2 regions of the Anaeromassilibacillus sp. Marseille-P3371 genome follow, and region 2 is predicted to be linked to the other one. Evidence: riboswitches for the same ligand, from Rfam matches in the RefSeq annotation. Region 2 holds a riboswitch; the other holds the start of a gene.
The links. Region 2 has a riboswitch for cobalamin ahead of B9Y59_RS12525 (ABC transporter substrate-binding protein). Riboswitches for the same ligand answer to the same signal wherever they lie in the genome.
Positions count from the first base shown of each region.

Region 1 (7,479 bases), 1.4 Mb from region 2:
CTTTTACTATAATATTACTGTTATTGTGGTTTTAAAGGGAAATGATGAAAGAGGTAGAACATGAAAGCAGTAGGGTTTGACAACGACAAGTATTTGCAGACACAATCGCAGCACATTTCGGAGCGCATTTCTATGTTTGATAACAAGCTGTACCTGGAAATGGGAGGGAAATTGTTTGATGACTTTCACGCTTCGCGTGTACTTCCTGGTTTTCAGCCGGACAGTAAGATGAAAATGCTTTTGCATCTTTCCGATCAGGTGGAAATCATTATTGTCATCAATGCAGCAGATATTGAAAAAAGCAAAATGCGTGGAGACATCGGAATCACTTATGATGCAGATGTACTGCGCCTCATCGATGCATTTCGGGATATTGGCTTGTATGTGGGCAGCGTGGTGATCGCGCAATACGCGGGGCAGGCTGTGGCAGATGCATTTAAAAACCACCTGGAAAAGCTGGGAGTAAAGGTGTATTTGCATTATCCGATTGAAGGGTATCCTTCAAATATCGCTTACATAGTCAGCGATGAAGGCTTTGGAAAAAATGAGTATGTGGAAACCACACGTCCGCTGGTGGTTGTGACTGCGCCGGGGCCGGGCAGCGGTAAAATGGCCACCTGCCTTTCTCAGCTTTACCATGAATATAAACATGGAATCAAAGCTGGATATGCAAAGTTCGAGACATTTCCCATTTGGAATCTTCCGCTGAAACATCCGGTGAATTTGGCGTACGAGGCGGCAACAGCAGATCTCAATGATGTCAACATGATCGATCCATTCCATTTGGAGGCATACGGTCAGACAACGGTCAATTATAACCGAGATGTGGAAGTGTTTCCGGTTTTAAATGCGATCTTAGAAAAGATTGCCGGGAGCAGCCCTTACAAGTCGCCGACGGATATGGGCGTCAATATGGTTGGGAATTGCATCATTGACGATGAAGTTTGTCGGGAAGCATCCAAGCAGGAGATCATCCGCCGTTACTATCACGCTATGTGCGATCAGAGGCAAGGCCGTCTCTCTGAGGATGTGGTTTACAAACTGGAACTTGTAATGAATCAGGCGGGGGTCACTGTGGAGGATCGTCGGGTAGTGCGCCCTGCGTTGGAGCGTGCGGAACAAACCGGCATGCCTGCTGCGGCAATCGAACTGGAGAATGGGGAGATTATCACGGGAAAGACCTCCTCCCTGTTGGGCGCTTCTGCCGCAGTTTTGTTGAATGCGCTTAAACACCTAGGGGGGCTCAGCCACGCGATGCCGCTAATTTCTCCCATTGTGATTGAGCCTATCCAGAATTTAAAAACGAGACATTTGGGTAACCAAAATCCTCGCCTTCATACGGATGAAATCTTAGTTGCGCTTTCCATCTGTGCGGCTACGAATCCGGCCGCGGAGTTGGCTCTCCGTCAGTTGCCGAAGCTGCGTGGATGTGAGGCGCATTCGTCGGTCATCCTTTCCCAGGTCGATGAGACAACATTCCGGAAACTCGGTGTAAATCTGACCTGTGAGCCAAAATATCAAACCAAAAAGCTCTATCATAAATAATCACAGAGAAGAGGAAGGTTATGCAGATTGTTGTGATTGATGGACAGGGCGGTGGAATCGGGAAGAACCTGGTAGAGCGCCTTCGTGCAGAGTTGCCGGAGACACAGATTGTTGCAGTTGGTGCGAACTCTATTGCAACCTCTGCTATGCTTAAGGCGGGGGCGAATGTCGGCGCTACAGGGGAAAATGCGGTGCAGTACAATGTACGTACAGCCGATGTGGTTGCGGGACCCATTGGCATTCTGGTAGCGAATGCGATGTGGGGAGAGATCACCCCGGCAATGGCGGCGGCGGTTTCAGCTAGCCCAGCGCAGAAGGTGCTGATTCCTGTGGAACAATGTCGGGTGCATGTGGCAGGAGTCGTTGAAAAGGCATTATCCCGATACATTGAAGATGCAGTAGCGGTGATTCGTTCTTATCAGTCAACCCCCGCCGGTTAATCCCAGAGGCTGAAGAAGCCCTATAGGGGCCTACTACCGCATCGCAAGACGCACAGAACTCGATTTCGATTGCATCACAGTTGTAAACAGGCAATCATCGTTTTAACGGAACCTCCGATCATCGAAAGATTGTTGTTAGCAGTTTGCTTCTCTTGATACGAAAGCTTTTTATGTGGCGCTTCCCACTCGTGCTGCCGGAGAGCTTAACGAATAAAAACCCGCTGGCATGCCAGCGGGTTTTCTTACATATTGAATTCATTCCCATGAACATCGACCCATTGAATCCGTTAAATCTTGGAATAACCGTAGCTGTTGACAATGGCGTCGATCTTGCGCTTTTGTTGACAGTCCGGACAATCTTTAAACGAGTATGTCTGATAGTTCGGCACATCCTCAGGCGTAAAAATCGTGTCAATGTGTACGCCACCCATCTCGGTGATCGCGCTAAAGATAGCGGAAATGCCAACGACATTGCCCCCGTAATATTTGATACACTCCAAAGAGCGATTGATGGTTTTGCCGGTAGTTGCCGATGCCACCAAAAGCAGGATGTTCTTCTGCCAGATCATCTGCTGAATATTGTCGCGGAAGATCATCTGTCCGTTGGTATTGAACTCCGGAGTGATGATGCTGATGTCGCTTTTGTCATTCATGGACATAATGCCGGATTTAGAGAGGTAATGTGCCAGGAAAGCGGCGATGACCTCGCAACCATCCATACAGACAATGGTATCGATCATGGTATTATTCTCATATTTCATCGCCATAGTTGCTGCAGCCTCATAGGCCATTGCGTGGCGGTGTTTAATGCTGGTCATATCGATATAATAGTTGATGTGCGAGTGATTTGTGGCAAAATGCCCTGGGATTACTTTAATCGAGATCTTACTATTTTTGGGGGATTTGATTTTAATCGCTCTGCTTTCCATAATTGCCTCCATTCTCCATTGCTGGAATCAATTTCAAGCCGCAGCCATCCGAAAGCCGGCCAATGCAGGCTGTTCATTTGCGTTGTTTGGATGTGTTACAAATACGAATTGCTGTGGATTTATCTATACTATACCATTTATTTATAAAAAACGCAATATATTTGAAAAATATATACAGAACATACAAATTTCCGTAACAATTTTTCCGCAACGCCTTGTATCGATCCTGATTTTTCGTTATATTAGTAAACAATGGATGAAATGCTATCTTGGAGGTGCACAGTGGAACTTTCGTTTGAATTATTGTGGGAAAAATTCCTTGTTTGGCTTGAAGGAATATTGCCAAATGTCGTTGGCGCGATACTGATCTTTGTAGTTGGATGGTGGCTGAGCAATGTGATCATCCGCCTGATGAAGCGCGCAATGCTGCGCGTTCGAACAGAGGTTGGTATTATCACGTTTATTTGTTCTTTGGCAAATGCGGCGATAAAAATCATCATCAGTATCACCGCCTTGGCGCAACTGGGAGTGGAAGTCGGGTCCATCATAGCTGCCATCGGTGCGGCAGGTGTGACCGTAGGACTTGCACTTAAAGAAAATATGGCGAACGTTGCCAGCGGTGCGCAGATCATTTTTACAAAGCCTTTTACGGTTGGAGATTATTTACTACTGGACAATGTAGAGGGCGTTGTGGAACGGATTGAAATCATGTTTACCACCCTTCGGACCTTTGATAATAAAGAAATTGTCATTCCAAATTCCAAAGTTACGGTCAGTACCATTACAAATTATACGGCGATGAAAACGCGCCGCCTGGATTTGCACTACTCGATTAGTTATAACGATGACCTTGCAAAAGTAAAGGCGGTCCTGGGAGAACTGGTCGAAAAAAATCCGCTGGTAGAAAAGGCTCCGGAACCATTGGTCGCTGTAGAAGAACATAAAGATAGCTGTATTCAGATGCTGGTGCGCGTATGGTGCAAGACCGATGATTACTGGCCACTGTATTATCAGATGCAGGAGGAAGTTAAGCTTGCTTTTGACCGTGCCGGTATTCATATTCCATTTCCGCAGATGGATGTGCATGTAGACCGGCCGGTTGACAAACTACAGAAATCTGTTTAAAATAAAGCACAGGATATAGGTGCTCCTTTGCGTAAAGGGGGCTGAAAAAGGGAAGCGGGTGTGATTCCCGCGCAAGTCCGTTGCTGTGAATACCGAGCACATTCCAAAATACCACTGGGAAACTGGGAAGGGGGAGTGTTGCGCAGACGTATGAGCCAGAATACCTGCCTATCGTCCTTCATGCGACTCCACGGTACTGGAGCGCGCGTGGCTGAAGGAACCCGAGGCGGGCGCAGAAGCTTCTTCTGGGCCTGTTATTCCGCCATTCACGCCATTCGGTAATGCGAGTTACTGAATGGCGTTTTTTATATCGCGGGAGGCTTTTATGAAGCTGGAAGAATACGTTTACCAGGATCAAAAACGCTTGCGGTGTGGGTATACCACGGGCAGTTGCGCAGCGGCAGCGGCAAAGGCTGCCGCACAAATGATTCTTACAAACAAATGGGTAAACGAAGTGGAGCTCTGTACGCCAAAAGGGATTCGGCTCTTATTGCCCATATGCCGTACACAGCGTTCGGAGGCATCCGTCTCCTGTGCAGTTCAAAAAGACAGCGGCGACGATCCCGATGTGACCGACGGCATTTTGGTGTTTGCAGAGGTTTCCCAGTTAGCAGAGGGGATTGTTATTGAAGGTGGGGAAGGTATTGGCCGTGTGACGCGGCCGGGCCTTGCCTGTGCCGTTGGAGAGGCTGCCATCAATCCTGGACCGCGCAACATGATCGCCAGTAGCTTACAGGAAGTCAGTATGGCATATGGCTATAGTGGCGGCTGGCATGTGATCCTGTCGGTTCCAGAGGGTAAACCCATTGCAGAGAGGACGTTTAATCCAAGATTGGGAATTGTGGGAGGAATCTCTATATTGGGGACCACAGGGATTGTGGAACCGATGAGCGAGCGCGCTTTGATCGAAACAATCCGCACAGAGTTGTGCCAGCTTCGTGCTTCCGGGGTACAGGTCGTTGTAGCTGTTCCGGGAAATTATGGAGAAACGTTTCTCCGAGAGCGCATGCAGCTTTCCTGCCGTACGGTGATCTGTAGCAATTATATCGGAGAGCTGTTGGATATGGCCGTGGAATTCCAATTTGAAGGCCTTTTGTTGGTTGGACATGCGGGAAAACTGGTTAAATTGGCTGGAGGCGTGATGAATACCCACTCACGCTATGCAGATGCCCGGATGGAGATCCTGACTGCACATGCGGCTCTTTGCGGCGCTTCCCGCAATTTGGCGAACCGTCTGATGGAGTGTGTCACAACGGATGAGGCATTTGATTTATTAAAGGATGCCTCCCTGTTACAGTCTGTCATGGACGGTTTGATGGAGAAAATTCAATTTCACATGAATGCCCGGGTCCATCGAAAGCTGATGGTTGGGGCGGTGTTATTTTCCAATGTATATGGTCTGTTAGGACGGACTACCGATGCGTCCATACTGTTGGGACGTTTGAAAGGAGAGAAGAGGGTCGAATGATTCATATCGTAGGGGCAGGGTCCGGTGCGGTGGATTTGATTACTGTGCGCGGCGCCCGCCTTTTGGGAGAAGCGGATACCGTCGTTTATGCTGGTTCTCTGGTCAATCCGAATATTCTCACGACCTACACAAAGCCGGACTGTGAGATTTATGACAGTGCTCGTATGACCTTGGAAGAGGTATTGCAGGTGCTCATCACTGCAGAGCGCGCAGGAAAAAACGTCGTACGGCTGCATACCGGTGATCCTTGTTTGTACGGTGCTATACGGGAACAGATGGATGCTTTGGATTCCGCTGGGGTGTCCTATGAAGTAGTGCCGGGGGTTAGCTCATTTTGTGGTGCAGCAGCAGCTTTGCAGGCAGAGTATACGCTTCCTGGGGTATCGCAGTCCGTTGTGATTACACGCATGGCGGGGAGAACTCCGGTTCCGGAGAAGGAGTCCATCTCCAGCTTTGCTTCACATGGAGCGACAATGGTTGTATTTCTCAGCACCTCCTATCTGGAAGCCCTGCGCACTCAGCTTTTGGAAGGTGGATATTCTGAGGAAACCCCTGCAGCAATTGTCTATAAAGCAACATGGCCGGATGAGAAGGTGGTTCACGGGACAGTGGGGATACTTCCGGAGATGGCTGCAAAAAATGGAATCACAAAGACAGCTTTGATTCTAATTGGCAACTTCCTCGGAAAGGCTTATGAACGCTCAAAGCTGTACGCACCGGATTTTTCCCACGGATACCGTACTGCCCAAAAGAAGGGTCCTTCCAATGCGGATTGAATGTGTGGCTTTTACTTCCAATGGCGTTCAATTGGGGCTCCGCTTGATTTCCTTTTTGCAGCAAGAAGGAAATTTATGCCGTCTCAGTGCACCTTTAAAATATGTGAAGAAAGATGTCGATCCGTTGGATTCCCTTGCCGAGTGGACCGCATCCGCTTTTGAAAAAGCGGATGCGCTCATCTTTATTGGGGCCTGTGGTATAGCGGTCCGAAGTATCGCTCCCTATTTAAAGAGCAAGTTTCACGATCCGGCAGTTGTTGCGATCGATGATTGCAACCGGTTTGCTGTGCCGTTGGTATCCGGCCATATAGGAGGAGCCAATTCCCTGGCAGAAAAAATTGCTTTTGCCGTCGGAGCGCAAGCTGTGGTAACAACCGCGACTGACCGGAATGGTGTATTTGCGGTGGATACATGGGCGGCCAAGCAGGATTTTTGCGTAATGCGCCCGGAAGCGGCGAAAGCTGTTTCAGCGGCGATTCTCAACGGAGATCCAGTTGGGTTTTATTGCGATTTTCCCTTAGAAGGAGAATTGCCCGCAGGAGTGGTAAAAAAGAGCAAAGGAGCTGTGGGAATTCGTATCGCACTCTCCTATGAAGCAAATTTTGAACAGACCTGTTGGCTGCTACCGCGAATCCTTACCCTGGGAATTGGATGTAAAAGAGGGACTTCGAGAGAGACTATTGAAAAGGCGGTCCGTTATTCTGTGCAAGGTAAATCCCTTTACATGGAAAGTGTACGAAATGTTGCTTCGATCGACAAAAAAGGGGATGAAATCGGGATTTTTGAGTACTGTAAAGCAAATAGACTTTTCAGCCGTTTCTTTACGGCAGAACAACTTTTGCAGGTCAAAGGAGCCTTCACAAGCTCGGCGTTCGTACAGAATACAGTCGGCGTCGGCAATGTATGCGAACGAGCAGCCGTGCTGGCCAGCGGAGGAACTCTGTTGGTGCGAAAGACTGCATTCTCCGGGGTAACAGTCGCGGTGGCAGCGGCCCCACTGGTCGTTCGGTTTTGAAGAAATAGAGAGGACACAGAAAGAGGGGACAGATATGAAGCTCTATATTGTTGGAATCGGACCGGGGGAAGCGGCGCAGATGACGCAACGGGCGCAAACGGCCTTGGATTGCAGTGAGGTAATTGTGGGATATACGGCTTATGTCGATTTGGTTCGGCCCTTTTTTCCGGATAAAACGTTC
Region 1 covers NZ_LT835157.1:1,558,087-1,565,565, forward strand. Annotated here, with positions in the region: gene B9Y59_RS05890 (DUF1846 domain-containing protein) at 61-1,545, shown strand; gene B9Y59_RS05895 (DUF3842 family protein) at 1,566-1,985, shown strand; gene B9Y59_RS05900 (type I phosphoribosyltransferase) at 2,273-2,914, opposite strand; gene B9Y59_RS05905 (mechanosensitive ion channel family protein) at 3,197-4,039, shown strand; cobalamin riboswitch at 4,040-4,225, shown strand; gene cbiD (cobalt-precorrin-5B (C(1))-methyltransferase CbiD) at 4,365-5,507, shown strand; gene cobM (precorrin-4 C(11)-methyltransferase) at 5,504-6,283, shown strand; gene B9Y59_RS05920 (cobalt-precorrin 5A hydrolase) at 6,273-7,298, shown strand; gene cobJ (precorrin-3B C(17)-methyltransferase) at 7,333-7,479, shown strand, end outside.
Region 1: linked by a shared signal. The riboswitch ahead of cbiD (cobalt-precorrin-5B (C(1))-methyltransferase CbiD) and the one ahead of B9Y59_RS12525 (ABC transporter substrate-binding protein) in region 2 are both predicted to bind cobalamin.

Region 2 (7,479 bases):
ATAGTCCGGTTCGGCCATCTCCAGCAATGCCCGCTGAACCGTCTTCCTGTCCCAGTGGACAGACTCTTCAGCACATCGCATGGTTATGCTCCAATCGTAATAGGACTTTTTTGCAGTCTAAACCGCCGCCGTATCCGGTCAAGCTGCCGTCGGCGCCAATCACGCGATGGCAGGGGATAAAAATCGGAATGGGGTTGCGGTGATTTGCCATTCCAACCGCACGGCATGCCTTTGCGTTCCCTACCTGAGCAGCGATCTGTCCATAGCTCCGTGTTTCCCCGTAAGGGATTTTTTCGAGTTCTGCCCAAACAGCCTTCTGAAAAGCAGTGCCTTCGGGAGCAAGAGGAAGGTCAAATGTCCTCCGTTCACCGCTCAGATACTCCCGAAGTTGTTCCGACGCTCGCCGGAGCAATTCGGTTTCACAAACCGGTACATCCTTCGGAACTTCCTCCCCAGGAAGCCCCAAGAATACGATTGCCCCTTTCTTTTCGCCGATGGAAACCCGGCCTAGTTCCGTATCGTAAAAAAACAGACAGTCCATCTTGTTTCTACTCCTTTTTCCCAGTTTTGTTTGTACATCGCAAATCAGCTAACACTCTTTCGCTGATGTTGGTGACTGATTTTCAATCGATCACAGCATGAGAAGGATGTCTTCTCTTTTATTATAGGGGTAGTTCCTCTTATTCGCAAATCCTTTTGTGATTTGTCAAAATCTTGCATCACTGCTACAAAAAACGGACGGATGTTCATATCCGTCCGTTTTTTCGATTTCGTAAGGTTTTTCCGAATATTGCATAACGGGGGTATAGGATCAAGCTGGCAGTGTACTACCGGAGTAGGGGTAGATTTCCTGTAAGACGGTTCACCTGCTTGACCGGTCCGCAAATCGCCAATCCCAAGTAACGCAGGTCCTCTTCTGGAATCGTAGCAGCCTTGTCCATCCATTCAGAGTAGGTACGGCAACCCTGTGCTACATCGGAAAAATCCACCATAATGACATCCGCGTATTCTGAGCAATTGAACTTCTCTCGCAGTTTTCGCAACGATTCCGGGTTTCCCTGCAATACGGGTACAGGCTTTTCAATGATTCCACGGTGTTGTGTTCCAGAGGCGTCCTTCACATCTTTTCCCACCTGTTCTGGAAGTTCCTTTCCCACGGTGATCCCAAGAATGCCTGCTGTATTGGCGATCACCCCAACTGGTAGCTCTCTATCAATCACCATGACGCATTTCCATTCATCTGCCTGCATGTTTTTTCGCTCCCTTTCCCCGATATTCCGATAGAAACAAGCCTGCCAACGTCAATCCCATTCCTATCAAAGCCATCCAGGTGACCGGCTCCTTCAGAACAAGAGCAGAGGTCACCACTGTAACCACCGGAACCAAATAAATATATACGCTTGTCTTAACCGCACCGAGCACTTTGACAGCCACATTCCATGTGACAAAGCAGAGAGCAGACGCCCCCAAACCCAGGTAAAGTAAATTCAGTGTATGGACCGGTTGGAGCAATTGTTCCCACGCTGGATGAAAGTCCAAAAAGAATAGGGCTGGAATCATAAATAATAAGCCGTAAAAGAATACGCGGCGGGTAGTCTGGATCGTGGGATAATGAAATTGGCTGATCTTTCTCGTCAGTACGGAATAAAGCGCCCATACCACAGCCGCTAAGACGGCCAAAAGATCCCCGGTAGGATTGAGCTTCAACACAGTACTTCCATTAAACGTAATCAAACAAATTCCTGCGATTGCCGCAAAAAATCCGATGAAAAATGGCGCTTGTAATGGTTCTCCGTCCAAAAACCAATGGGCAAATAGAGCGGTAAAAAACGGCGCCACGGAAATAATAATGCCAACATTGGAGGCCAAGGTATAGGTAAGCGCTATGTTTTCCAACAAAAAATATAGTGTTACTCCACAGATGCCCGCGCCTATAAAATATTTTTCTTGTTTGCGGTCCGTCACTTTGAGGCGGTGCGGGCAAGCGATACAGAGAGCAATTGTCCCCAGTAGGAACCGGAATACCAATATTTCCACCGGACTGAATGCACGCAAAAGTACCTTTGTAGAAATAAAGGTGGTTCCCCATATCAAGATCGTCAATACGGAAAGCAGATGCCCCGCCGCTATTTTAGTTTCCTTCATCTTTGATGCTCCCTTTTAAAAAGATATTGCCGTATTGGCGAGGAGTCAAACCAATCAGGGTTTTAAAAAAATTGGTAAAATGACTCTGATCGGAGAATCCTGTCCGAAAAGCCGCTTCCGCCGGAGACGTTCCCTCTTCCAACAGTTTTTTAGCCTTTCCGATGCGAACGGTTTCCAGGTAGCGATACGGGGAAATCCCTTTCTGTCTTGTAAAAGTGCGCAACAAATGATATTTACTTCGGTTGGCAATCGCGGCCAATTCATTGAGTGCGATCGTTTCCGCATAGTGCTCCTCCAAATAGGCGCAAACTGCCTCAATCGCTCCGTCAAATGCCTGTTCTTCCGGCGATATGGAGGGTTCTGCATATGTGTGGATCAGCTGCTCCATCAGGAAGAAGAACAATTCCTCTTTTCGAAAACTCGCGTCCCCCTGAGCAATCCGGTCGTGTAGCTCACATAAAACCGCTGTGTGTTCACTTTGCAACAATACATTCGGTTGGAAATAGGGCAGATACTCTCGTCCTGTAATTTCCCCCGCCATTTGGCTCATCACTTCTGGTCGGATATTCAGACAGCGCCAATCCAAAGGTACCTCCGACACCTGCGTGCAGGCGTGCGTGTCTCGTGGATTGAATACCAGAAGGTCACCCGCCTGAACGAGATATTCACGGTTGTTGCACCGTAGCTGCCGGAGGCCGCTTTCCAAGAATCCAATCACGTACTCCTCATGGAAATGGTTGGGAAAATCTTGGACAATTCCCTGCAAAAAGTATGCCTCAATATGTAATTGGGTGTCAAAACAAATCATTCGATTTTCAATAGACAATGATGTTCCCTTCTCTCCCCTGTCTCTGCACATCAGTTTACCATGAATGCCTGTGGTTTGTCTTGTAGGATATTGCTCTTTTTGGATGGAACCAATAGGAAAACCCGCTGCCGAAAGAACTTCTCTCAGCAGCGGGTTTGTATCGACTATTGAGCCCGATAGATAATGGTCAACTGCCCATGCTCATCGGTGCGAACTTCTGCCCGTACACCGTAGACCTCGGCAATCATCTGCTCTGTAAGAACCTCACGGGGCCTTCCATAGCCATAGATTGCGCCATCCTTGACAACATAAAGGATATCGCTGTACATTGCAGCTAAGTTCAAATCGTGAAAGGCAGACAAGACCGTCTTATGCATCGACTTGACGATGTTTAATAGCTGAAGCTGATATTTAATGTCCAGATGATTGGTCGGCTCATCCAAAATTAACGCTTCTGTATCCTGTGCCAGAGCACGAGCCAAAATAACACGCTGTTGTTCTCCTCCAGAAAGGCTGGAAAAAGAACGGTTTTCAAACCTCTCCATACCTACTTGCCGTAGTGCATCCCGCATCATTGCGTAATCTTCCGCCGTATCGCGATCCATCGTACGTTTATGAGGGGAACGCCCCATCAGCACGATATCCTTTACAAGAAAATCAAAATCATAGGCATTGTGCTGCGCAACCACTCCTAGGCGGCGTGCGGTTTCCTTATAACCCATGTGCGTAATTTCTTTTCCATCCAATAAAATGCATCCCATCTTAGGCTGTAATACCCGGTAAACACATTTTAAAAAAGTGCTCTTGCCGCTGCCATTTGGGCCAATGAGCCCCACAAAGCAGCCGTCCTCTGCATGTAGGGATACATCCTTTAAAATCTGTGTGCTGCCCCAAGAAAAGGAAAGGTTCTCTGCGTCAATCCTCATGCTGCCTTCCCCCCGAACGAATACGTCTTTTTGATTAACAGTAGGACAAACGCCGGAGCGCCCACAATGGAAATCAAGATTCCAATCGGTAATTCTGCATTCGGAATGATCGTGCGGGCCACCACGTCCGCCCACACCAAGAAAATTCCACCTGCCAGTGCAGAGAGTGGCAAGAGTTTTCGGTGATCCACCCCGAACAACACGCGAATTACATGTGGAATAATGAGCCCGACAAAACCGATCACGCCGGAAGCATATACAACAAACCCAACAACCAGCGACGCGGCCACAAGATAAACCTGCCTGTATCGGTGCAAATTTGTCCCCAACGTAATCGCTGTATCGTCTCCCAACAACATAAGATTTAGCGTCCGGCTTTGTGTCAGGAAAAAAGCCAAGGCCAACAGCACCACCAAGAAGATCACACCATTGCTCTCCCATTCGGCGCCCGCTAAGCTCCCCATCAACCAAAAGGTCACCGTCATAAAGCGTCCGGGATCATCCGCTACATAGACAATAAAGTTTGAAACGGCAGAACAAACGGAACTGAGTGCGACACCGGCTAACACCAGTTTGACCGAGGTGGCACGCCCTCCCAGGTGTGAAATCCAAATGACCGCAAAAGAAACCCCCAATGCCCCCAAAAAAGCACATGCCCCCACACTGTTGGAACCAAACACCCCGATTCCCAGGAGAATGGCTGCTGTCGCACCAAGGGATGCTCCCGAAGAAATTCCTAGAATATATGGATCTGCCAATGGATTCTGCACCACCGCCTGCATGACAACGCCAACTGTCGCCAGTCCCATGCCCACAGCGACTCCCAACACAATGCGCGGCAAACGAATGAACCAGACGATGTCATGGACAGCACCCTGGGCCAGTACGGCAGGATCACCAATATGAAACCATTCAAACAGGATGATGTCGTACACCTCCTGAACCGTCAAATCGGCCGAACCTACCGTCACGGCAAAAAGTACAGAAAGCACCAGTACTGCCAATAGAACGACGATGGCGCAAACATATGCCGGGATTCCACGGAACACGCCGGTGGCAAGCCGAGAAGCTTCACCCACAACCGATTGTGGTTTTCCACGCGAAGATATAACTTCCGTTGCCTCTGAATCCTTACGCCGCATGTTCATTCCCATTATTCATCGATCCCATAGAGGCACTTGAGGAACAACTTTACGGTGTCCTTCGTACGGACTCCCGGCGCATAGGCGAGGCTGTATTCCACCGGATAGATGCGTCCGTTCTTTACTGCATCTACGCTGGCCAAGGCAGGATTCTCCGTATAAAGGGCAATCGCTTCCTCATCAGAAACAGAACCAACATGTACCGCAAAGATGGCCTCTGGGTTAGCCTCTACGATCTCTTCATCGGTCCAGCCTGCCTGTCCAAGCGGCTCCGCCCCCATCTGTGCCGCAATATCGCCGGCCGCAGTCTTTGCATGGTAGATGTCATACTCGCCTTCCCATTTTTCAGCAATCAAGATTCTCTGTGGTTCCCCGCCTTCTGCAGCCTGCTTGCCCTGATCGACAAATTTTTCGATATCTGCAATGATCTCTTCCGCCTTGTCCTGCCGGTTATAGATCTTTGCCAAATTGCGAATATCCTGATACTCATTTTCCAGAGATTCATCGCCGCGCAACACACTGTTGATGGTCGTATAGGTGCCAATTCCACGGTCATGCCAGAAATCCACATCTCCCATACGGTCCTCCATATTGAACAGGGAATACCAGCCAATCACCATATCCGGCTCCAAGCTTAAAGCATACTCTTTGACAAAATATCCGACGTCTTGATGATTTTTCAGAAGGTCCAACTTGGCAAACTCCTCTGCGTATTCGGGCATGACACTGCTACAATCGGCCACCATCTCAATCTTATCGCCTAAGCCAAGCGCCAAAAGAATTTCTACATTGTTCCGTCCATAAACCAGCGTTTTTTCTGGACATTTTTCAAACGTATAAGGGACCAATTCCCTTGCATTATTATAAACTTCAACCGTCACCGGATAGTAATCGGTATCCTCCGGGGAAGCTTCCTGTGAAGAAGCTTCCGAAGAAACTGTCTGGTCCACATCCGATGACGTATTTTCCGACTCGGAGGATACCTGTGAGGCATTTCTACAGGCCGCCAAGCTCAGTAGCATCGAAATCGCCAATAGGGCTGCGAGAATTCTTTTTTTCATCATTCTTCCACTCCTTTTCGATCTGTAAAGCATGCTTTTGCGACAAAAGACAACAAAAACGCCCGCAACAATTGTTGCGGGCGGGGCTTCCAGATCGTCAAAAGGGCGCACGTCCCCCTTGGACGTTTTCTGGCAACCGGCTCCGTCGTCCGCAGAATGGTTACCGAGTTCATGGCAGGTCTTCTGACTCATGCATCATCGCCATATTCCACCTTCTCAACAGAAATTTCTGTCAATGGCATTTGGGAACTGGCTCCGCAAACACAGCAACGGGATTGTACAAGATTCGCACTTGTTTCCCTTTTCATCAAACCACTCTATGGTTTGAACCATAAACCCTATTCGATTCTTTTGTCGTTTTAAAGTATAGAACATCCTTTAAAGAATGTCAATCGACCGCTGCCTATTCCACCACTCCTGCTAATGCCTCTCTCCCCTTTCAAATTATATCCCACAAAAACAAAGCCCCTGCACCGGTTTTCCGGTACAGGGGTCTTTGTCTGATATGGACCTGCTGTAAAGAGGATTGCCTCCTCAACTTCTGTTATGGGAATCTTTCTCCTTACAGATTTTCACGGATTCGCCAAAAGTTTTTTCACCCTCATCACAAAAGGTTCTCCCCCTACTCTTTCGATTTCTGCCTGAGATAACGTTGTCCGGCCTGTGGTTATCGTGCAATGCGGGCATTACATTCTGAAAGATCTGATAATGTCGTATAGGTACTCCTATTCCATCCCAATTCGTGCGTACTTTGGCCTGCGATGTATAACGTCTTGCTCCCCTACAGTGTGTCCTTTGGAAATTTTCTACTGTTGGCCGCCAGGCATGTAGCGCCTGCATATCTACGTCTTTTTCTACACTAGTGTTTTGCTGTTGACCGTCCAACTTTTGCCCAATACAGACGGTTGTCTTTCCCGAGTTATACAGTATTAAGTCAACCACCCGGACTCATAACGTTTTTCTCATCTAAGGTGTTTCCTTCGGAAGTTTCCTACTATTGGCCTCCGGGCACGTAGTTTCTTCATACCTACAACATTTTTATGCAAACATTCTGCTGCTGACCGTCCAACTTTTGCCCGATACGGACGGATGTCTTTCCAAATCTATCCAATATCCAGCCAATCACCCGGACAAATAGCGTCTTTCGTACCTGAGACTTTCCCTATATACAAGCCCCCTGCTACTGGCCGCCGGGCATGTAGCCCTCCGTACTTACAGAATTTTTTACGCAAACATTCTACCATCGGCCATCCAATTCTCGCCAAATACGGACAGATATCTGCCCCAAGCTATCCGGTATTCAGCCAACCGCCTGGGCAAATAGTGTCTTTTACTCCTAAGATTTTTCCTATGGAAGTTTCCTCCTCTAAGCCGTCGAGTACGGTACGTAGTACCTT
Region 2 covers NZ_LT835157.1:2,961,046-2,968,524, forward strand. Annotated here, with positions in the region: gene B9Y59_RS12490 (DNA alkylation repair protein) at 1-81, opposite strand, end outside; gene B9Y59_RS12495 (methylated-DNA--[protein]-cysteine S-methyltransferase) at 68-541, opposite strand; gene B9Y59_RS12500 (DUF2000 domain-containing protein) at 828-1,250, opposite strand; gene B9Y59_RS12505 (DMT family transporter) at 1,237-2,145, opposite strand; gene B9Y59_RS12510 (helix-turn-helix domain-containing protein) at 2,132-2,971, opposite strand; gene B9Y59_RS12515 (ABC transporter ATP-binding protein) at 3,118-3,879, opposite strand; gene B9Y59_RS12520 (FecCD family ABC transporter permease) at 3,876-5,033, opposite strand; gene B9Y59_RS12525 (ABC transporter substrate-binding protein) at 5,033-6,085, opposite strand; cobalamin riboswitch at 6,239-6,431, opposite strand.